2 regions of the Roseateles sp. P5_D6 genome follow, and region 2 is predicted to be linked to the other one. Evidence: riboswitches for the same ligand, from Rfam matches in the RefSeq annotation. Region 2 holds a riboswitch; the other holds the start of a gene.
The links. Region 2 has a riboswitch for S-adenosylhomocysteine ahead of ahcY (adenosylhomocysteinase). Riboswitches for the same ligand answer to the same signal wherever they lie in the genome.

Region 1: another riboswitch for S-adenosylhomocysteine. It lies ahead of metH (methionine synthase); the one in region 2 lies ahead of ahcY (adenosylhomocysteinase).

The regions. Positions count from the first base shown of each region.
Region 1 covers NZ_JBFUMK010000004.1:34,122-44,539, forward strand. The annotation lists gene metH (methionine synthase) at 1-2,384, opposite strand, end outside; S-adenosyl-L-homocysteine riboswitch at 2,404-2,475, opposite strand; gene ACXJKM_RS05995 (HD-GYP domain-containing protein) at 2,559-3,761, shown strand; gene ACXJKM_RS06000 (GntR family transcriptional regulator) at 3,904-4,248, shown strand; gene ACXJKM_RS06005 (ABC transporter ATP-binding protein) at 4,245-5,141, shown strand; gene ACXJKM_RS06010 (hypothetical protein) at 5,138-5,806, shown strand; gene ACXJKM_RS06015 (ATP-binding cassette domain-containing protein) at 5,978-8,071, shown strand; gene ACXJKM_RS06020 (ABC transporter permease) at 8,068-8,856, shown strand; gene ACXJKM_RS06025 (hypothetical protein) at 8,909-9,718, opposite strand; gene ACXJKM_RS06030 (S8 family serine peptidase) at 9,828-10,418, opposite strand, start outside.
Region 2 covers NZ_JBFUMK010000007.1:257,840-268,257, reverse strand. The annotation lists gene ACXJKM_RS12270 (TonB-dependent receptor plug domain-containing protein) at 1-628, opposite strand, end outside; gene ACXJKM_RS12265 (OmpW/AlkL family protein) at 702-1,313, opposite strand; gene metF (methylenetetrahydrofolate reductase [NAD(P)H]) at 1,440-2,279, opposite strand; gene ACXJKM_RS12255 (TlyA family RNA methyltransferase) at 2,276-3,022, opposite strand; gene ahcY (adenosylhomocysteinase) at 3,029-4,441, opposite strand; S-adenosyl-L-homocysteine riboswitch at 4,518-4,599, opposite strand; gene ACXJKM_RS12245 (AraC family transcriptional regulator) at 4,610-5,509, opposite strand; gene ACXJKM_RS12240 (aldo/keto reductase) at 5,666-6,667, shown strand; gene ACXJKM_RS12235 (MFS transporter) at 6,657-7,880, opposite strand; gene ACXJKM_RS12230 (hypothetical protein) at 7,881-9,380, opposite strand; gene galA (beta-galactosidase GalA) at 9,694-10,418, opposite strand, start outside.

The sequences.
Region 1 (10,418 bases), on a different contig from region 2:
GCCGGCGCATAGCCCCAGAACTCACGCCGCACACGCTCGTGCAGCCACTCTGCGGCGGCCTCGGCCAGGCGGTCGGCCAGGGCCTTGAGCATGATGGCCGAATAGTCGTCATGGGTGGCGAGGAAGTCCGCCTCCTTCTTGTCGACGCCCAGGCCCGCGGTGACGGCGAACATGCCGACGTGGTCGCCCTCTTCCGCAACAAAATCGGACAGGCAGCGGTTGGGGCGCTTCACTCCTTCGACGACGGGCCTCTCTGACTGCATGCGCAGGCCGTGCCAGACCATGGGCGGTTCGCTGCGAATGGCAATGTCGTCCTCGTTGACGCGCGCGGCCGGGTAGAGGCCGAAGACGGCATGCGCCTGCAGCCAGCGGCCGTCGATGATCTTTTTCAGCATCGCCTGCGCATCGGCAAACACCTTGCGCGCCTCGCTGCCAACGACAGCGTCATCAAGGATGGCCGGATACGGGCCAGCCAGGTCCCAGGTCTGGAAATAAGGGCCCCAGTCGATGTAGCGGGCCAGTTCCGCAAGGTCCAGGTTCTTCAGCACACGACGACCGGTGAACTTCGGGGCGGGCGCGACGCGGCTCAGGTCCAGCACGGCCTTGTTGGCCCGTGCGGCAGCCAGCGTCACCAGCGGCGTCTGCTTCTTGTTGGCATGCAGTTCGCGGGTCTTCTCGATGTCGGCTTTCAGCTCTGCGATATAGGCCGCGGCGCGGTCGTCGCTGAGCAGCTCGGTGCACACGCCCACGGCGCGCGACGCATCGGGCACGTAGACCACCGGGCCGTCGTAGTGCGGCGAGATCTTGACGGCCGTGTGCACGCGGCTGGTCGTGGCGCCGCCGATCAGCAGCGGCATGTGGCGCGAAGCGAAGTAGTCGTCGCGCTGCATCTCGGCCGCGACGTGCTGCATCTCCTCCAGGCTCGGCGTGATCAGCCCGGACAGGCCGATGATGTCCGCGCCCTCTTCCTTGGCTTTGCGCAGAATGTCCTGGGCCGGCACCATGACGCCCATGTTGACGACCTCGTAGTTGTTGCACTGCAAGACCACCGTGACGATGTTCTTGCCGATGTCGTGCACGTCGCCCTTGACGGTGGCGATGACGATCTTCCCCTTGGGCTTGGCGTCGCCGCCGCCCTCGATCAGCAGCCGCTTTTCTTCCTCGATATAGGGCAGCAGGTGGGCCACGGCCTGCTTCATCACGCGCGCGCTCTTCACCACCTGCGGCAGGAACATCTTGCCCTGGCCGAACAGGTCGCCGACGACATTCATGCCGGCCATCAACGGGCCTTCGATGACGTGCAGGGGCCGGCCGGCCTTGGCCAGGATGGCCTGCCAGGCTTCCTCGGTGTCTTCGGTGATGAAGTCGGTGATGCCATGCACCAGCGCGTGCGACAGCCGCTGGTTCACATCGCCGGCGCGCCAGGCCAGGCGGGCCGAATCGTCCTTGCCGGCACTCTTGGCGCGGTCGGCGATCTCGATGAGGCGCTCGCCCGCATCCGCGCGGCGGTTCAGCACCACGTCTTCGACGCGCTCGCGCAGCTCGGCATCAAGGTCGTCGTACACGCCCACCATGCCGGCATTGACGATACCCATGTCCATGCCCGCCTGGATGGCGTGGTACAGGAAGACGGTGTGGATGGCCTCGCGCACCGGCTCGTTGCCACGGAAGCTGAAAGACACGTTGGACACGCCGCCTGACACCTTGGCGCCGGGCAGGTTCTGCTTGATCCAGCGCGTGGCTTCGATGAAGTCCACGGCGTAGTTGTCGTGCTCCTCGATGCCGGTCGCGATGGCGAAGATATTGGGGTCGAAGATGATGTCCTCGGGCGGGAAGTCCACCTCGTCGACGAGGAAGCGGTAGGCCCGCTCGCAGATCTCCGTCTTGCGCGCGAAGGTGTCGGCCTGGCCTTTCTCGTCGAAGGCCATCACGACCGCGGCCGCGCCGAAGCGCCTCACCAGCTTGGCCTGGCGCTTGAACTCAACCTCGCCTTCCTTCAGGCTGATGGAGTTGACGATGCCCTTGCCCTGGATGCACTTGAGGCCAGCCTCGATGACGCTCCACTTGGACGAGTCGATCATGATCGGCACGCGCGCGATCTCGGGCTCGCCGGCGATCAGGTTCAGGAAGCGCACCATGGCCGCCTGGCTGTCCAGCATGGCCTCGTCCATGTTGATGTCGATGACCTGGGCGCCGTTCTCGACCTGCTGGCGCGCCACGGCCAGCGCCTGTTCGAACTGGCCCGCGAGGATCATGCGGGCGAAGGCCTTGGAGCCGGTGACGTTGGTGCGCTCGCCGATGTTGACGAACAGGCTGCCGGCATCGATGGCAACGGGCTCGAGGCCAGAGAGCTTCAGTGCAGGAGGCGAAGGGGGCGTGGTCATCGATGGGGCTCAGGCAGAGGATCGATGAGCGCCGTTTTCAGAAATCCGAGCCTGGCAGGCAAGAAAACCCGTCGCAGCGCTCCTCGGATGGCCGGGAATTCTACGCAGCCACCCCTTCGTCCTCGCTCAAGATCGGCTTGCCGAAGCCGAAGGCCGTTGAGAATGCCTCAATCCATGGCCTCTGAACTCATCCCTCTACCGACCCGCACGCTGCGCCTGGGCATGACCCTGCCGTACGACCTGTTCGACGCCAACGGCAAGCTGCTGTTCGCGCGCGGCCAGGTGCTGCGTGACTCGCCGCTGGTGCGCAGCCTCGTCGATGGCGGCGCGTGGGTGAACTCCGCAGACACCATGGAGTACCAGCGCGCGCTGGCCCATCGGCTGGACACCATGGTCATGCAGGACGTGCCGCTGTCCGACATCGTCAAAGCCGACGGCAGTTTCCGGCTCGACACTCTGGCCCCGACCAAGGTGGAACTCGGCCCGCGCGAGGCCTGGTCCAACCTGCTGCTGCACACCCACAGCCTGCTGCGCGAGGCCGATCCGGTTGATTTCACCGCCCGACTGGCCGCGCTGCGCGACACCGCGCTGAAGCGCCTGCACGCCCACCCTGACGCAACCCTGATGCTGCTGATCTTCGAGAGCAGCCAGGAATTCGGCGACTACAGCGCCCGTCACGCGCTGTTGACGCTGCTGCTCTGCGACCTGGTCGCCCAGCAGATGCAACTGGCACCGGAACTGCGCAGCGCGCTGCAGGGCGCCGCGCTGACGATGAACTACGGCGCCGGCCCCGCCCACGACCGCTTGGCCAGCCAGCTCGACGCCGCCACGCCCGCCCAGCGCCAGGCCCTGGCCGCTCACGGCGACCGCGCTGCGCAGCGCCTGGCCCAGGTCGGCGTCGCCGACCCCGTCTGGCTGACCGCCGTGCGCCTCCATCACGAGGCCGGGCCCGGCCCGCTCGGCAGCCGCAGCGATGGCGAGAAGCTGGCCCGACTGCTGCGCCGCATCGATCTCTTCGGCGCGCGCTTGTCGCCCCGCCGCAGCCGCCAGGCCATGAGCGGCGCCGCGGCCGCCCGCGCCGTCTTCCTCGACGAACTCGGCCAGCCTGACGAAGCCGGCGCGGCGCTGATCAAGACCGTGGGCCTGTACCCACCCGGCAGCATCGTGCGCTTGGCCAATGGCGAAGTCGGGCTCGTCTTCAAACGCGGCTTCAGCGCCAATGAGCCTCTCGTCGCTGCATTGATCGGCAAGAGCGGCAGCCCGTTGAGCAACCCCGTGCCACGCGATACGCGACTGGCCGCCCAGGCCATCTCGGCCAGCCTGGCACCGGCGGAATTCAAGCTGCGCGTGAATCTGGAAGCCCTGCTGAAGCTCTAGACGGCGGTTGAATCGACCGGCAAGAGCGGCCCGCGGGCCGCTCTTTTCATTCCGCCGCTTGCATTCGCCGGACTGCGCATATATTCTGTGTATACACATTATGCACAGCAGTCTCTTCATCTCGCAGACCGACGCGAGGCCGATGTACCTCCAGATCGTCGAACAGATCCGCCAGCGCGTTGCCGCCGGGGACTGGCCAGCCGGGCAGGAGCTGCCGTCCATCCGCGCGCTGGCGGCGGATCTGCGCGTCAGCGTCATCACCGTCAAGCGCGCCTACCTGGACCTGGAATCCGAAGGCGTCATCGTCACCCGCCACGGCAAGGGTTCGTTCGTGGCCGACGCGCAAGGCCTGGCCAAGGACATGCGCCTGGCCCAGCTCGATACCCACCTCGCCGCGGCTGGCGAGATTGCCAGGTCGCTGGCCATGCCCGAGCCGGATTTGATCGAACGACTGCGCAACGCGCTGAATCAGGAGCCCGACAAATGAGCGCGAAAGCCATTGAGATGAACGGCGTGCGCAAGGCATTCCGCTTCTTCACGCTGGAGAACGTGTCCCTCGACCTTGAGCAGGGCCAGATCATGGGGCTCGTCGGCCCGAACGGCGCCGGCAAGAGCACCACCATCCGGCTGCTGATGGGCCTGCTGACGGCCGACGCCGGCAGCATCCGACTGCTCGGCCATGACATGCCTCAAGACCAGGCCGCCGCCAAAGCCGATGTCGGTTTCGTCAGCGACGACATGAAGCTGCTGCCGCAGGCGACGCTGGCCTGGCACATGGACTTCGTCGCGTCCCTCTACCCCGGCTGGGACGCAACCTACGCCGCCACGCTGTTGAAGCGCTTCGGCCTGCATGGGGGGCAGATGGCCAAGAGCCTGTCCACGGGCGAACAGGCCAAGGCCCTGCTGCTGCTGGCGCTCGCGCGGCGCCCGCGCCTGCTGGTGCTGGACGAGCCCACCTCGGGCATGGACCCGGTCGCCCGCCAGGAACTGCTGACCGAGTTCATGGACGTGCTGCGCGACGACAGCCGCTCCATCCTGTTCTCGTCGCACAACACGCTGGACGTGGAGCGCATTTCCGACCGCATCACCTTCATCGATCGTGGCCGTGTCGTGGCGTCCAACAACAAGGAGGACTTCCTCGAACGCTGGCGCACGCTGCGTTTGCGGCTACCGGACGGTGCGCCCGATTGGCGTCTGCCAGAGATCGTCCACCGCGACGTCGACGGCCCCAACGTCACGCTGACCATCGACGGCTTCAACGACGACTTCCTTGCCCGCCTCGGCGCACCGGTGCAAGAGGTGCACCGCATGAGCCTGGAAGAAGTCTTCGTCGCCACCGTCATGCACAGCCGGCAAGCCCAAGAGGCACACCCGTCATGAAGCTGCTCACCCGCAAGCTCGTTGCCAAGGAGCTCTACGTCTACCGCTGGCTGCTCGTCGGCGCCACCGCTGCCGGCTTTGCCGGGCTGCTGACCGCGGCCAGCGGCGAGGTGGGCTTCAACGTCGGCTTCATCGTCTGGCTGACGGCGATCATTGCGTTGGGCGTCATGCTGGCGCTGTTCGGCGTCGCCTCCGAGCGCAAGGAGCGCTCGCTGCTTTTCGTGCTGAGCCTGCCGCTGTCGCCAGGCGACTATGTGCGCGCCAAGCTGCTGGGCCTGCTCGCCAGCTTCCTGTTGCCGTGGGCTGGCTTAAGCGCCGGCGCGGTGGCGCTGATCCTCGTCATGCCGGGCATCGCCGACGGGCTGCTGCCCTACGCCGTGCTGCTGTGCGTCTTCCTGCTGCTGAACTTCGCGCTGGTGCTGTGCGCCGCGCTGAACATCAGCTCCGAGGCGGGCATGGGCGGCGTCATCATCCTCACGAACATGTCGGTCTCGCTCTTCATGATGGGCGTCGGCCGCATTCCCGAGGTGGGGCAGTACATGCTCGCCGCCACCCCCGTCTGGAACGGCACGTTCTGGCTGCTCCTCGCCGCTGAAGCGGCGCTCACCGTCCTCGCCCTGTCCCTGCCCCTGTTCACCGCCGCGCGTCGGCGCGACTTCCTGTGAGGAGGCATGAACCAACCCCTCACGCCCGCTCATCCCACCGCAACGCCGCCACTCGGCGTTGCAAATGCTCGCCGTAGCACGGGCTACGGCTCCGCTTTGCGCCTTGATTGGCGACGCCGCGACGGCCTGCTCGGCCGCGCGGGGTCGATCCACACCTCCTAGGGAAACACCATGACTTCACAACCCAACGGCGAGAGGCTGCACGCCCTCGACGCAGTGCGGAGCTTTGCCCTTTTGCTGGGCGTGGCCTTCCACGCCAGCATGTCCTTCATCCCCGGCATCCCCAAGGGGCTATGGGCCATGAGCGACAACTCGCCCAGTGCCTTCCTGGGCGACACGGCCTTCGTCGCGCACAGCTTCCGCATGACGCTGTTCTTCTTCATCGCCGGCTACTTCGCGCGGCTGCAGCATAAGAAGCTGGGCACCGCAGGCTTCTGGCTCAACCGCGGCAAGCGCATCGCCGTGCCGCTGGTCGTCGGCTGGCCACTGGTGTTCGTCGCCATCGTCTTCGTGTGGGGACTGGGCATGCAGAAGGTGTTCAACGGCGCGCCGCCAGCCGCTCCGGAAATGCCCAGGACCTTTGGCGCGCTGCCGCTGTTCCACCTGTGGTTCCTCTACCAGCTGTTGTGGCTGTATGCCGGCGCCCTGCTGCTGCGCAGTGCCATCGCGGCGCTGGACCGGGGCCAGGTGCTGCGCGGCTGGCTGGACCGCATCACGACCGCTGCCTTGCGCTGGCCGGCCGGTGCGCTGCTTCTGGGCCTGCCGCTCGCGGGCTGCCTGCTGTCCCTGCAGATGTGGATGCCCGCGGTCGGCATCCCCACACCGGACCAGTCGTTGATCCCGCAACTGCCCGCCACGGTCGGCTTCGGCACGGCCTTCATGTTCGGCTGGCTGGTGCATCGCGCGCCAGATGCGCTGGCGGCGCTGCGCGCACGCTGGCTGCCGCATCTGGCGCTGGCCATCGCGTCCTCGGCCGTCTGCCTCTACATCCTGAGAACCCAGCCGCCATTCGGGATGCCCGATACGCCGAAGCTGATCTTCGCGTTGTCCTTCGTTGCTTCGGCCTGGTCGTGGACCTTCGCCATCACGGGCCTCGCGCTGCGTTTCCTGTCCGGCCACAGCCCGGCCCTGCGCTACGTCGCCGATGCGTCCTACTGGATCTACCTCGTCCACCTGCCGCTGGTCTGCGCTCTGCAGGTTTGGGTGGGCGACTGGCCGCTGCACTGGGGCGTGAAGTACCCGCTCGTCCTGCTGGGCAGCCTCGCCGTGCTGCTGCTGAGCTACCAGGGGCTGGTGCGATCGACGGTCATCGGCAAGGTCCTCAACGGCAAGGCTTATCCCCGTCGCGCCGTTGCCGTCTCCACCGAAGAAGCGACGACCGATGACGTCGTCGCCTCGCTGTGCGGCGTGTCCAAGCGCTACGGCAAGCTGGAGGCGCTGAGCAGCGTCGACCTGCAGCTCAAGCGCGGCGAACTGCTCGCACTACTGGGCCCCAACGGCGCCGGCAAATCCACGGCCATCTCGCTGTGGCTGGGCCTGCACGACGCCGACGCCGGCATCGTGCGCCTGCTCGGCGGCTCGCCGCAGGAGATCGCGCGGCGCCAGGGGCTGGGCGTCATGATGCAGGATGTTGAGTTGCCAAAGGATCTCAAGGTGCATGAGCTGGTCGCGCTGTCGGCCAGCTACTACCAGCACCCGCTGAGCGTGAAGGACGCGCTGGAGCGCGCCGGCATCACGGCGCTGGCCAACCGGCCCTACGGCAAGCTCTCCGGCGGCCAGAAGCGCCAGGTGCAGTTCGCCATCGCCGTCTGCGGGCGCCCTCGGGTGCTGTTCCTGGACGAGCCCACCGTCGGTCTCGACATCCAGGCCCGCGAGCTGATGTGGGCCAACATCCGTGCACTGCTGCGCGAGGGCTGCTCCATCCTGCTGACGACGCACTATCTGGAAGAGGCGGAAGCACTGGCGACCCGCGTGGCCGTGCTCGGCAAGGGCCGCGTCATCGCCTCGGGCAGCGTGGCTGAGATGCGCGCGCTCGTATCTCGCCGCCACATCCGCTGCGAGACCTCGCTGGTGCCGGGCGACGTGCGCCGGTGGCCGGGCGTGGTGGACGTGAGCTGCGACCACGACCAGCTCGCCATCGTCGCCACGGATGCCGAAGCGGTGGTGCGCCGCCTGCTCGCGGCCGACCCTCAGCTCTCGCGCCTGGAAGTGAAGCAGGCCGGGCTCAATGACGCTTTCAACGAACTGACCCGGGAGGCCGCATGACCACCTTGACCCGCCCCACCCCGGCTTTCGCGCCGGCCCACCGCACCACATCGCCCTACACGGCCGAGATCCGCCTCGAACTCATCCGCCTGCTGCGCGCGCCGGCCTTTGCGCTGCCGATGTTCGTGCTGCCGGTGGCCCTGTACCTGCTGTTCGCCTTCGCGGTGGCCGGCGAGATGACGGCCAAGGACCCGGACGCCGCCCGCTTCATGTTCGCCGGCTTCTCGCTGATGGCCGTGACCATGGCCGCGGTGTTCGCCACCTGCCCGTCCATCGCCATGGAACGAGAGCTGGGCCTGCTGACCCTCAAGCGCGCCCAGCCCGCGCCGCCCGGCGCCTGGCTGACGGCCAAGATCGTCGCTGGCGTCGTGACCGGCGTGATCGCCTACCTGCCCATCCTCGTCGTCACCGCCGTCAGCGGCCAGGCTGGATTGAGCGCCGGTCAACTCGCGGCCATGAGCGTCGTGCTCATCACCGGCGCCATCCCTTTTTGCGCCCTGGGTCTGATGGTCGGCGCGCTGGCCAGCGGTTCGGCCGCGCCGGCCTACGCCCACCTGCTCTACCTGCCGGGGCTCTACCTGTCGGGCGTGTTCTTCCCGCTGCCCAAGTCCATGTACTTCCAGGCGCCGTTCTGGCCGCAGTTCCACCTCAACCAGCTCGTCTTCGCCGCGGGCGGGGTGGAGAAGTTCCGCTGGATCGCACCGGAGATGGCCTTCGCCATGCTGTTCGGGTTCACGGTGCTTTGCTCCGGGATTGCGCTGTACCGCCTGAAGCGGCGCGGCTGACAAACACAAGGGCGGCCCGCAGGCCGCCCTTGCTCTTCAGCCCCGATGTCGATCAGCGCTTGACCGAGCCATTGGCCGCGCCGTCCACGGCCACCGACTTGTCGGTGCGCGAGGCCTTGGCCGAGGCGCCGCCCGCACCCTGGGTCTGGCGGCCGGTGGCCTGGCCGCTGGCATTGCCGCTGACTTCCTTCTTGCTGGCGCTGCCCGCGGCGGCACCCCCCAGCGTCAGCGGCGAGGTGGCGGCGGGCGCGGTGGAGGCCGTGGGCGTGGCCGGAGTTGCCGGCATGGCGGGTGTCGTGGCCGTCGGCGTGGCCGGGTTGGCGGGCGTCGTCGCGGCCGGCGTATCGCCACGGCTCAGCGTACCGTTCAGCATGCCGCTGCCTTGGCCCGCCAGATTGCCATTGACGCCGTTGGCCGTGCCATTCAACGCGCCGCTGATACTGCCATCGGCGCTGCCCGAGGCGCTGCCGGCAGCATTGCCCAGCGAGTCCTTGGCGCCTTCGCCGGCGGTCTTCAGCTCACCCACCTTGTCGGTCGCGGTGGACTTCACCTCGCCGACCTTGGCCGTCGCCGTGTCCTTGACGCCGCCGACGGCGCCCTTGGTCTTGTCCAGCGTGCCCTTGACGAGGGAACCGTCCGCCGAGCCGCTGGCATTGCCGTTCGCGCGGCCACCGACATCGAGCTGGCGGGGCGACAGCGCGCCATTCAAACCGCCGGTCAAGCCACCGGTGAGGCCGCCACCGCCACCGCCGAGCAGGCCGGCGTGGGCGTTGGAAGCGAGCAGGCCGGCCGCGACGGCCGAAATGGTCAACACGGTGCTCAGCGTGGTGCGAAGAACTTGGGTGCGACGGGTTGCAAACATGATGGATCTCCGGGTGGTTGTTGCGGAAGAGCCAGCCATTCCGGCCCTTTCACTGAGTACAACGACCGCAGCCGAGACTTCCTTCCCGATCGAGATGCAAGTGTCTGTTTCAGCGTGCCTGGCGTGCTTGCAGCTGCTCGGGTACCACGCGCAGGTCTTCGGCGACGAGGCCACGGCCATAGACCGGATCGCGGCCGGGCGCGCCCAGATCGATGGCGGCAGCGGCCAGGCGCTCCAGCACTGCCGCAGCGGCGGCCGGGTCGGGCTCGCGCAGTTCCGCAGCAAGCAGGCCCGCCACCAGCGGTGCCGCAAACGAGGTGCCGCGCGCGATGCCATAGCCGCCGCCACTGCGGGCCACGGCGACATCGGCGCCCGGCGCCGTCAGCAGCACCTGTGGCCCCTGCGCCGCCTCGGGCAGCACGCGGCGCGATGGGTTGACGCCGGTCACGCCGATGACGCCGGCATAGGAAGCCGGGAACAGCGGCGGCGCGGCCGGGCCGTCGTTGCCGACCGCCGCGACGAGCAGATGCCCGCGCTTGACCAGGGCCGCGACGCCCTGCTCCAGCAGCCGGTTCGGTGGGCCGACCAGGCTCAGGTTGATGACGGCGACGCGCTCGCGCGCCATCCAGGCCAGGGCGCGCACGACCTCCTCGGCCGAGCCGCCGTCGGGCTTGTCGCAGTACACGTCGGCAGCAAACAG
Region 2 (10,418 bases):
TCGACACCGCGCCGACGAACTCGTCGCCATTCGGCCCGCCCCACTTCAGGTTGCGCGTCCAGCTGGCGTCGGCCTGCGGCTCGCCGCGGTCCTGGCCGAGGCTGATGCGCAGCTCGTTCGTGGCCTTGAGCAGCGGCTCGCGCAGGATGATGTTGATGGTGCCGGCAATGGCGCGCGCTCCAGTCTCGGCGGTGGGCGCGCGGTAGATCTCGATGCGTTCGACCTGGTCCGGCGGCAGGTCCTCCACCGCGAAGCCGGCCGGCGCGCGTTCGCCGTCGACGAGGATCTGCGTGAAGCCGCTGCCCAGGCCGCGCATGCGGATATCGCCGCCACGCCCGGGCCGGCCGCCGATGGTGACGCCGGGCAGGCGGCGCAGCACGTCGCCCAGCACCGTGTCGCCGTAGCGGTCCAGGTCTTCGCGCTCGATGACGATCTTGCTGGCCGTGCTGTTGCGGCGGCGGCTGTTGGCCGTCGGCCCGCCGTTGACCTCGACGCGATCCAGGCGGTTGGCGGCGCCGCTGGCGGCGGAGGCCGGCGCGGCGGGTGGGGGCGTTTTTTGGGGCGTTGTCTGGGCCGCGCACAGGGCGTTGGCACACAGCATTGCCAGCGCAACAAGAAGGCGGCTCATGGCCGCGCATTCTTGCGGAGCGAAGTGACTTTCGCTTACGTAAAGCGCTCATTTACATGAGCGCAAGCGGCCGTCAGAACCGCCAACCCAGGCCGACGCTGGCAAGTGTCGGGTTGACCTTGAACTTGCCGGCCGACGCGCCGTTGGCATAGACCGTCGTCTGCAGGTCGACCTTCTTCACGTCGAAGTTCAGATAGGTGCCCTTGCTGATCTCGACGTCTGCGCCGATCTGCCAGGCAGCGCCCCAGCTGTTGTGCTTGATGCTGGGATGAAGAGCGGTCTGCACGGCAGGCGCGAACTCGACGCTGGAGAAATTGGTGTAGTTCACGCCCGCACCGACGTAGGGACGCACGGTGCCGGTCGGGTTGAAGTGGTACTGCAGCGTCAGCGTCGGCGGCAGGTGCTTGAGCGAGCCGATCTCGCTGCCGTTGGAGTAGATCGTCTGCTTCTGCGGATAGGTCAGGATCAGTTCGGCCGCGATGTTGGGCGCGATGAAGTAGCTGAAATCAACTTCTGGGAAGGTCTTGTTGTTGATCGACAGGCCCAGGCCCGTGCTGTCCTTGTTGGCGGAATCCAGGTGCAGCGCCCGCACGCGTACCAGCAGCGGGCCTTCATCGGCGAAGGCGGGCTGCAGGGCAAGGGCGGCGGCAACGGCGGCCAGGCGCAGGGCGGAAGAGAACTTCATCAATGGCTCCAGTGAATGGGACGTGTCCCGATGGAGGCATTGCACGCGCCGGCGGCGCACGGCGGTTTGAGGCAACACAAGGTGGCGCCTCGCAGCGCCACACTCGATGTGGGGTTTTGAGCTGGATCAAACCTTGTTGCCAAGGCCGAGGCGTTTGCACAACTCCAGCGTCAGCGCGCTCTGGTTGAGCGTGTAGAAGTGGATGCCCGGCGCGCCGCCGTCGATGAGGCGTTCGCACAACCGCGTGATGACGTCCAGGCCGAAGGCACGGATGCTGGCGGCGTCGTCCATGAAACCTTCCATCTTCATCTGCACCCAGCGCGGGATGTCGATGCCGTCACGCTGCGCGAACTGGGCGATGCGGCCGTAGTTGTGGAAGGGCATGATGCCCGGCACGATGGGCTGGGTGACGCCCAGGCGGCGCGCCTCGTCGACGAAGTGGAAGTAGGCGTCGGCGTTGAAGAAGAACTGCGTGATCGCGCCGTCGGCGCCGGCCTTCATCTTGTCGACGAAGTGCTGCAGGTCGCGCGCCGCATAGCGCTGCTGCGGGTGCACCTCGGGGTAGGCCGCGACCTCGATATGCCAATCCTTGCCCTGGGTCTCGCGGATGAAGCTGACCAGTTCGGAGGCGTAGCGGAACTCGCCCGCCGTGGCCGTGCCGCTGGGCAGGTCGCCGCGCAGCGCGACGACGCGGTGGATGTCCTGGGCACGGTAGGTGGCCAGGATCTCGGCGATGTTCTCGCGCGTGGAGCCCACGCAGCTCAAGTGCGGGGCGGCGTTGAAGCCGGCCGCGGCGATGTCCATCACGGCGCCCAGGGTCTTGTCGCGCGTGGAGCCGCCGGCGCCGTAGGTGACGCTGAAGTACTGGGGCGACATCGCGCCCAGCTCCTGCACGACGGTCTTGAGCTTTTCGACGCCGACCGGCGTGTTCGGGGGGAAAAATTCGAAACTGACAAGGGTGCTCATCGGGAGGCCCACAAGAAGAATTCGCGGTTGCCATCACCGCCGGTGATGGGGCTGTCGAAGTAGTCCAGCACCTTGAGGCCGAGGGCCGTGCAGGCCAGGCGCACGCGGGCTTCCAGTCGCGGGTAGTCGGCCTCGTCCTTGACGAGACCGCCCTTGCCCAGGGCTTGTGGCCCCAGTTCGAACTGCGGCTTGATGAGCACGAGCAGATGGCCGTGCACCTCCAGCCAGGGCAGCAACTCCGGGAGGCTGCCCACCATGGAAATGAAACTCAGGTCGCCGACGATCAGCGTGAAACCGCCCGTCGGCGCGTGCTGGCGCAACACGTCCAGCTCGCGCACATGCACGCCTTCCAGCGCCGTGACGCGCGGGTCGGCCAGCAGCTTGGCATGCAGCTGGCCATGGCCCACGTCCACGCCAACGACATGGCGGGCGCCGTGAGCCAGCAGGCAGTCTGTGAAGCCGCCCGTGCTCTGGCCGACGTCCAGCACAGTGTGCGTGGTGACGTCGAAGCCGACGCGGGTGAGCGCCCCTTCCAGCTTGAGCCCGCCGCGCGACACATAGCGCAGCTCCGCGTCGTCGGTGACGCGCAGCTGCGCCGTCTCGGGCAGGTCCTCGCCGGCCTTCTTCAACATCGCCCAGCCGGTGGGTGAGGCCCATTCGGCGGCGGCGTTCGAGATCAAGCGCTGGGCCACCGAGCGGGTCGGTGCCAGGCCTTGGGCGACGAGGAGCTGGTCAGCGCGCATCGACAATCAGTACCGATAAGTGTCGGGCTTGTACGGGCCGGCCTTGTTGACGCCGATGTAGGCGGCCTGCTCTTCCGTCAGCTCGGTCAGCTGCGCATTCAGCGTGGTCAGCTGCAGGCGCGCGACCTTCTCGTCCAGGTGCTTGGGCAACACATAGACCTGGCCGATGGCGTAGTTGTCCTTGTGCGCGTAGAGCTCGATCTGGGCGATGGTCTGGTTCGCGAAAGAGCTGCTCATCACATAGCTCGGGTGGCCCGTGCCGCAGCCCAGGTTCACCAGGCGGCCCTTGGCCAAGAGAATGATCCGCTTGCCGTCCGGGAAGATCACATGGTCGACCTGGGGCTTGATCTCTTCCCACTCGTACTGCTCCAGCGCCGCGACCTCGATCTCGTTGTCGAAGTGGCCGATGTTGCAGACGATGGCGTTGTTCTTCATCGCCAGCATGTGCTCGTGGCGGATGACGTTCTTGTTGCCGGTCGTCGTCACGAAGATGTCGGCCTTGCTTTGGGCGTACTCCATCGTCACGACGCGATAGCCTTCCATCGCGGCCTGCAGCGCGCAGATGGGGTCGATCTCGGTGACCCACACTTGCGCCGACAGCGCACGCAGCGCCTGGGCCGAGCCCTTGCCCACGTCGCCATAACCGGCCACGACGGCGATCTTGCCGGCGACCATCACATCGGTAGCGCGCTTGATGCCGTCCACCAGCGATTCACGGCAGCCGTAGAGGTTGTCGAACTTGCTCTTGGTGACCGAGTCGTTGACGTTGATGGCGCGGAACAGCAGCGTGCCCTTGGCCGACATTTCCTTCAGGCGGTGCACGCCCGTGGTCGTCTCTTCGGTCACGCCGATGATCTCAGCGCTCTTGCGGGTGTACCAGGTGCCGTCTTCGGCGACCTTCTTCTTGATGGCCGCGAACAGGATGCGCTCTTCCTCGCTGCCGGGGTTGGCCAGCACGGACAGGTCCTTCTCGGCCTTCTGGCCCAGGTGCATCAGCAGCGTCGCGTCGCCGCCGTCGTCCAGGATCATGTTGGGRCCTTCGCCCGCCTCGCCCTTGCCGGCGAATTCGAAGATGCGGTGCGTGTAGTCCCAGTAGTCKKCCAGSGTYTCGCCYTTGWWGGCRAACACSGGCGTGCCGRCGGCGGCMAKCGCGGCGGCGGCGTGGTCYTGYGTCGAGAARATRTTGCACGARGCCCAGCGCACYTCRGCGCCCAGGGCTTGCAGSGTYTCGAYCAGCACGSCSGTCTGGATSGTCATGTGCAGCGAACCGGTGAYGCGTGCGCCCTTGAGCGGCTGGGTCTCGGCGTATTCCTTGCGGATGGCCATCAGCGCCGGCATCTCATGCTCGGCGATCTTGATTTCCTTGCGGCCCCAGTCGGCCAGCGACAGGTCCTTGACGATGTGATTCGTGGTGCTCATGCAGGGCTCCTTCAAGCGAATGAAGCCGCTGGCGGGTCGTACGGGGGGATCAAACCTCACCCAGGCACGGATTGCCAGCGGGTGAGCGCAGTTGCAGGGGGTCAGAACTTCCGAGCCTGGCCTCAATAGGTGCTGAGGTTGCAACGCTCCTCGGAAGGAGGCGGCATTCTAGCCGGCAGCGCTGCGCAGCAGCGAGATGTCCTCGCGTGGCGGCGCGCCAAAAAGGCGACGATATTCACGGCTGAACTGCGAAGGGCTCTCGTAACCAACCCGGTGCGCGGCGCTGGCGGCATCCAGGCCATCGCCCAGCATCAGCCGGCGCGCCTGCTGCAGGCGCAGGTTTTTCTGGAACTGCAGCGGTGACAGGGCGGTCAGCTGCTTGAAGCGCAGGTGCAGCGTCGATGGGCTCATGTGGGCCAGCTCGGCCAGTTCGTCGATGGACAGAGGTTCGGCATAGCGGCGCGACAGCTGCTCGATGACGCGGCCCACGCGGCGGGTGACGCCGTCGGTATGCGCCAGCGAACGCAGCCGCGGGCCCAGCGGGCCGGTCAGCACGCGGTAGAGGATCTCGCGCTGCACCAACGGTGCCAGCGTCTTCAGATCCTGCGGGCTGTCCAGCAGCTGCAGCAGACGCAGGGCCGCGTCCAGCAGCGGCGCGGTGACGGGCGCGACATGCAGGCCGGCGTCGTTGCCTTCAGGCGGTGCATCGCCGTCCAGCAGCAGCTCGGTCAGCGCCTGCGTCTCGCAGCTCAGGCGCATACAGACATAGGGCTTGGCCGGGCTGGCCTCCAGCACTTGGCCGCGCGGCAGCATGGTCATGGGTACGACGAGGCACTGCATGGCGTCGTAATGCACCACGCGCTCGCCGAGCTGCGCGCGCTTGCGGCCCTGCAGCACCAGCACCAGGCCGGGCTCGTAAACCGCCGGCACCGGCTGGGCTGGCGCGCTGGCGCGGATCAGCCGCAGCCAGGGCAGGGCGGTCGTGTGCAGGCCATCTGCGGGCGCGCGGGCCAGGGCCTGCGCGATCGTGCGCTCGCGCAGAGCTTGCAGGTCATCGTCGTTTGGCATGCGGGTGATTGTGCAAACACTTGCCGATGGGCGGCGCAATGCGGGTTCAAGCGCTGGAGGATCGGGCAAACATGCGCCAGCTTTGTGCTGGGCGCGCAGGGTTGAGTTTCCTAAGCTGTCCCCATCCCATTGATGATCCCTTCAAGGAGTTCCACCATGACGCATTCGACCCTTCCCCGCCGCCGCCTCGGCGCTCACGGCCCCGCGGTGTCTGCCCTGGGCCTGGGCTGCATGGGCATGTCTGAGTTCTACGGCCCGGCCGATGATGCCCAGTCGCTGGCCGTGCTGCACCACGCGCTGGACATCGGCATCAACTTCCTCGACACGGCCGACATGTATGGCACCGGCGCCAACGAGCGCCTGCTGTCGCAGTTGCTGGCCATGCGTCGCGACGAGGTGATCGTCGCGACAAAGTTCGGCCATGTGCGTGCGCCGGATGGCGCGGCGGTGCGCATCGACGGCAGCCCGGCCTATGTGCGCGAGGCCTGCGATGCGAGTCTCAAGCGCCTGGGTGTGGACCACATCGACCTCTACTACCAGCACCGCGTCGACAAGAACGTGCCCATCGAAGAAACCGTCGGCGCGATGGCTGAGCTGGTCAAGGCCGGCAAGGTCCGGCACCTGGGCCTTTCGGAGGCCTCGGCCGCGACCATCCGCCGCGCGCATGCGGTGCAGCGAATAGCCGCTGTGCAGACCGAATACTCGCTGTGGAGCCGCGACGTCGAAGCCGAGATCCTGCCCACCTGCCGTGAGTTGGGCATCACGCTGGTGCCCTACAGCCCGCTGGGCCGCGGCTTCCTGACCGGCGCCATCCGTTCGGCCGAGCAACTGGCACCCGACGATCGCCGTCGCATCCATCCGCGCTTCCAGGGCGGCAACCTGGACCACAACCTCGCGCTGGCCGATGCGCTCTCGGCTCTTGCCGAGGAGTGGAGCTACACACCCGCCCAGCTCGCGCTGGCCTGGCTGCTGCACCAGGGCGACGACATCGTGCCCATTCCCGGCACGCGCAGCATCAAGCGGCTCGATGAGAACGCGCTGGCGTCCCACATCCACTTCGATGCCGGCCGGCGCGAGCGCATCGAGGCGCTGCTGGCCGCGCACATAGTGGCCGGCACGCGCTACCCGGCGGCGCAGATGAGTGCGGTCAACGTGTGAGGCTTCGGTAGGCCCAGAAGCGCGGCAGCAGGAAGCCTGTGGCGATCACGCCGAACAGGCAGATCGCGCCACCGATCCAGATCGCCGGCGCCACGCCCCAGGCATCGGCCATGAAGCCGGCCCGCGCGTTGCCGACCAGCGGGCCGGTCAGGTAGCTGATCATCTCGATGCCGGCCAGGCGACCGCGCAATGTGTTGGGGATGGTCTCGTTCCAGATCGTGCCGCGGAACACGCCGCTGACCATGTCTGCGGCGCCGGCCACGGCCAGGCAGGCCAGGCCCAGCATCAGGCTGGGTGCAAAGCCCAGCGCCACGATGCCCAGAGCCCACACCGCCGCCGCGATGACGACCGCGCGGCCGTGGCGGCTGACCTTGCCCGTCCAGCCGCTGAACAGGCCGATGACCAGCGCGCCGACCGACATCGCCGACAGCAGCCAACCCACCGATTCGGTGCGCCCGTCCGCCGCCGCCATCGCCGGGAACAGCGCCACCGGGAAGGCAAAGGCCATCGCGACGATGTCGACGATGTAGGTGCCCATCAGCTCGGGCCGCGCCCACGCGAAGCGCAGGCCTTCGGCAAGATCGGCCAGCAGATGCGGCCGTTCGCCTGGTGCGTCGACCGTGCCGATGGTTTCGCGCGGTATGCGGGCGATGAAGAACAGCGCCGCGATGAAGGTCGCGAGGTCGAAGATGTAGGCACCGACCGCGCCCCATTTCGCCAGCAGGATGCCCGCGAGAGCCGGCCCAGCCACCATGCCCACCGTGCCGCGCACGGAGGACAAGGCTGCGACCGCCGCGAACTCCTCGGGCCGCGCGAGCTTCTGCGTCAGCGCCTCCAGCGCCGGGCGGTGAAAGCCGCTGGCGCCCTGTAGCACCGCCACCAGCGCGTAGATGGCCAGCACGCTCGGCGTGGCGCTCAGCGCATTCATCAGCAGGCCGGCCAGGCACAACGCCATCAAGGCCTCCGAGCCGATCAGCAGACGCTTGCGGTCGACCCGGTCCGCCACCGCGCCGCCCAGTAGGCCGCAGACGACGACGGGAATCAGCTGCACCAGGCCGAGCAGGCCGACCTGGGCGTTGGAGTGCGTCAGCTCATAGAGCTGCCAGGGCACGGCCACATAGCTGACCATGGTGCCCAGGCCCGAGATGAACTGACTGGCGAAGAGGCGGCGAAAGGCGGTGTTGCGGCGCAGCGGCGCGATATCAAGAAGCATTCAGTGAACTTGGCTTTCGAAGCGGGCAAAGCGTGCTTCGAGGTCCCATTGCAGGCGGGCCTTGGTGTGGGTGGAAAGGAAGTCGCGGCAGCGCGCCGTCTTGGGCTCAGCTCCGGTGCGTTCGCCTGTGCAGCTTGCAACGAAGCGGCCGCTGCCGGTGTCGGCCAGCAAAGCCTGACCTTCGACGAAGCCGTAGTGGAGGGCATTGCGCGACAGCTGCTTGAAGTCACGGTAGCTCAGCTTCGGATAGGTGGCCGCGGCGCGCTGGTATTCGTTCGTCAGGTCGATGCGGAACACGCCTTCATCGTCGGCCGACAAGGCCGTGGGCACGCCGAACTGGCGGTACAGCAGGAAGGGGTGCTGATCGCCCTTGAGGTCGTGCACGATGGCATTGCTGGTCAGGTTGATCTCAACCATCACGCCCCGCTTGGCCATCTCGCGCAGCGTGTCGAAGGCGCCGGTCTCCAGGCCGATCGCCTCGCCGTGACCGATGCGGCGCGCACCGGCGACGTCCAGCGCCTGGCGGATGTGGTCCTTGAAATCCTCGGGCGGTACGAGGCCGAATCCGAACTCGCCCGCATGCAGCGTGACCTTCACCTCGGGGTAGAGCTTGCTTAAGCGCCCGATGACGCTCATCTGCTCCTTGTAGTGGCGCAGCGTGCCGGGGTCGTCCTCGGGCGCGACGAGATTGAGCCCGACGTAGCGCGGGTCGGCCTTCACAAGCAGGAAGGCCAGCGCGATCTGCGCATTGACCTGCTCGGGCGGGAAGGTGCGGATGACCTGGGCCAGATAGCGCAGCGCCACGCCGCAGCCCGGCTCGGCATTGGCCTGGTTGCAGTGCGACAGCTCGCGCCAGCGCTTCTCGATGCGGTCCAGCTCGGCGCGCGTGTCGGCGACGATGCGCTGCAGGGCCGGGTGATGGGTCCAGTCGGTGGTGGGCCGGTCGGCGCGAAAGGCACCGGCCTCGGCCGCCGCGATGGCGCGCGCCTTGTCCATGCCCCAGGACTGCAACAGCTCCAGGTAGACCGTGTTCTCCGCGCCGCGGCGGTTGGTCGCCTCACGCAGCATGTCGCCCTCGCGGCCGAGCGTGCCGGGGATGAAGCGGCCGAAGGTGACGAAGGTCTGGTCATGGCCCGACTTGCTGCCGCGCTCGAAGTTGCGTACCGAGTAGGCGTCGACGAGCTGGCTGTAGCGGGCGCTGTCGGCCGCGTAGTCCTTCATCAGGGGCCGCGCCGTGTCGCAGGGCGGGAAACTGATCTGGCCACTGGCCGGGTCCACGCATTTGCCGTCGGCGCTGGCCCAGCCAATGATGTTCTCGGCGTAGATGCTGCCGTCCAGGTGGTTGTGCAGGTCGCCGCCCTTGGGGAAGGCGGCCATGAATTGCCGCAGCAGCCAGGGGTTGCTGCGGGCTTGCTCAAGCGCGCGGGCTGCACCGGCCTCGTCGGCATGGGCCAGCGGGCACAGGGTCAGGGCGAGAAGCAGTGGGGCAAGACGGCGCATGGCGGCAACTCGGGCGGCAATCGTGACCGGGCGATCCTAGGGGTGATCGACCCAAGCGCCGCGATCTCGTAGATCCGGGCACGATGGCGTTGCTGTCGATAAGTCGGATGCGGTACAACGATGTGCTCTCGCCAAGCCCTGCGCCAAGCGTTCGCATGCAGCCAGGGATCGATGCCGCCAATCACAAGCGCGGCGCCCTCCAGCCCGACATGTATGGGCTCCTAGCCTTCGGTGAAATCTTCAAGCTGCATAACGTTGCCGTCCAGTGGCCTGGTTCCGAGCGTAGCGACGGTGACGAATCTGTTCCCGGTGTTCAGAAGATCTCGATCACCGTTGCAGCTGGGGCAAGGCCTTCGCTGACGGCGCGCAGCGTGGCGCGACCGGGGCTGCCGGTGGATTGCAGGATCACCTGTGCATGGCCGTTGAACACGCTGCGTTGCCACGGCCCGGTGGACGTGGTGGTGCGCAGCGTGACCCAGCGCCGGCCGCCCTGCGCGTCGTCGAAGAGCTTGCGCGTGCCACCGGCCGGCGTGGCGAAGACGAGGGTCAGCGTGTTGAGATCGCTCAACTGAGCAGGGTCGAAGTCGATCACGCCCATGCCGTCCTCGCGGCGCGGCGTCTGGGCCTTGCCGTTCAAATAGACCTGCTGGCCCGGCGCGATGTCGCCCACGAACAGCGCCGCGCGGCCAACCCCCGCAGCCGGGCGGGCAAAGCTGGCGTGCACGACGTTCCAGGCGCTGTCGGCCGGCTGCTTCTCGGGCGGCAGCCAGGCGAACGGGTCGCGACCCTTCTCGGCGTCGGCACCGGCCAGCAATGCCGCCGCGTCATCCTGCCGCGCCACGCCCTGCAGGCGCCAGCGGTCGAGCGTCACGTAGCGATGGAACTCGGCCGGCTTGTCGGCCTCGTGCGAGCCCGGGTCGCCGTTGCCCATGCCGATCAGCCGCGCCGGGCCGGACACCTCGAAGCTGATGCGCTGGCTGGCCGTGGGCACCACGCGGCCCTCGCGGTCGACCACGCTGACCCTGACCACCGCCACAT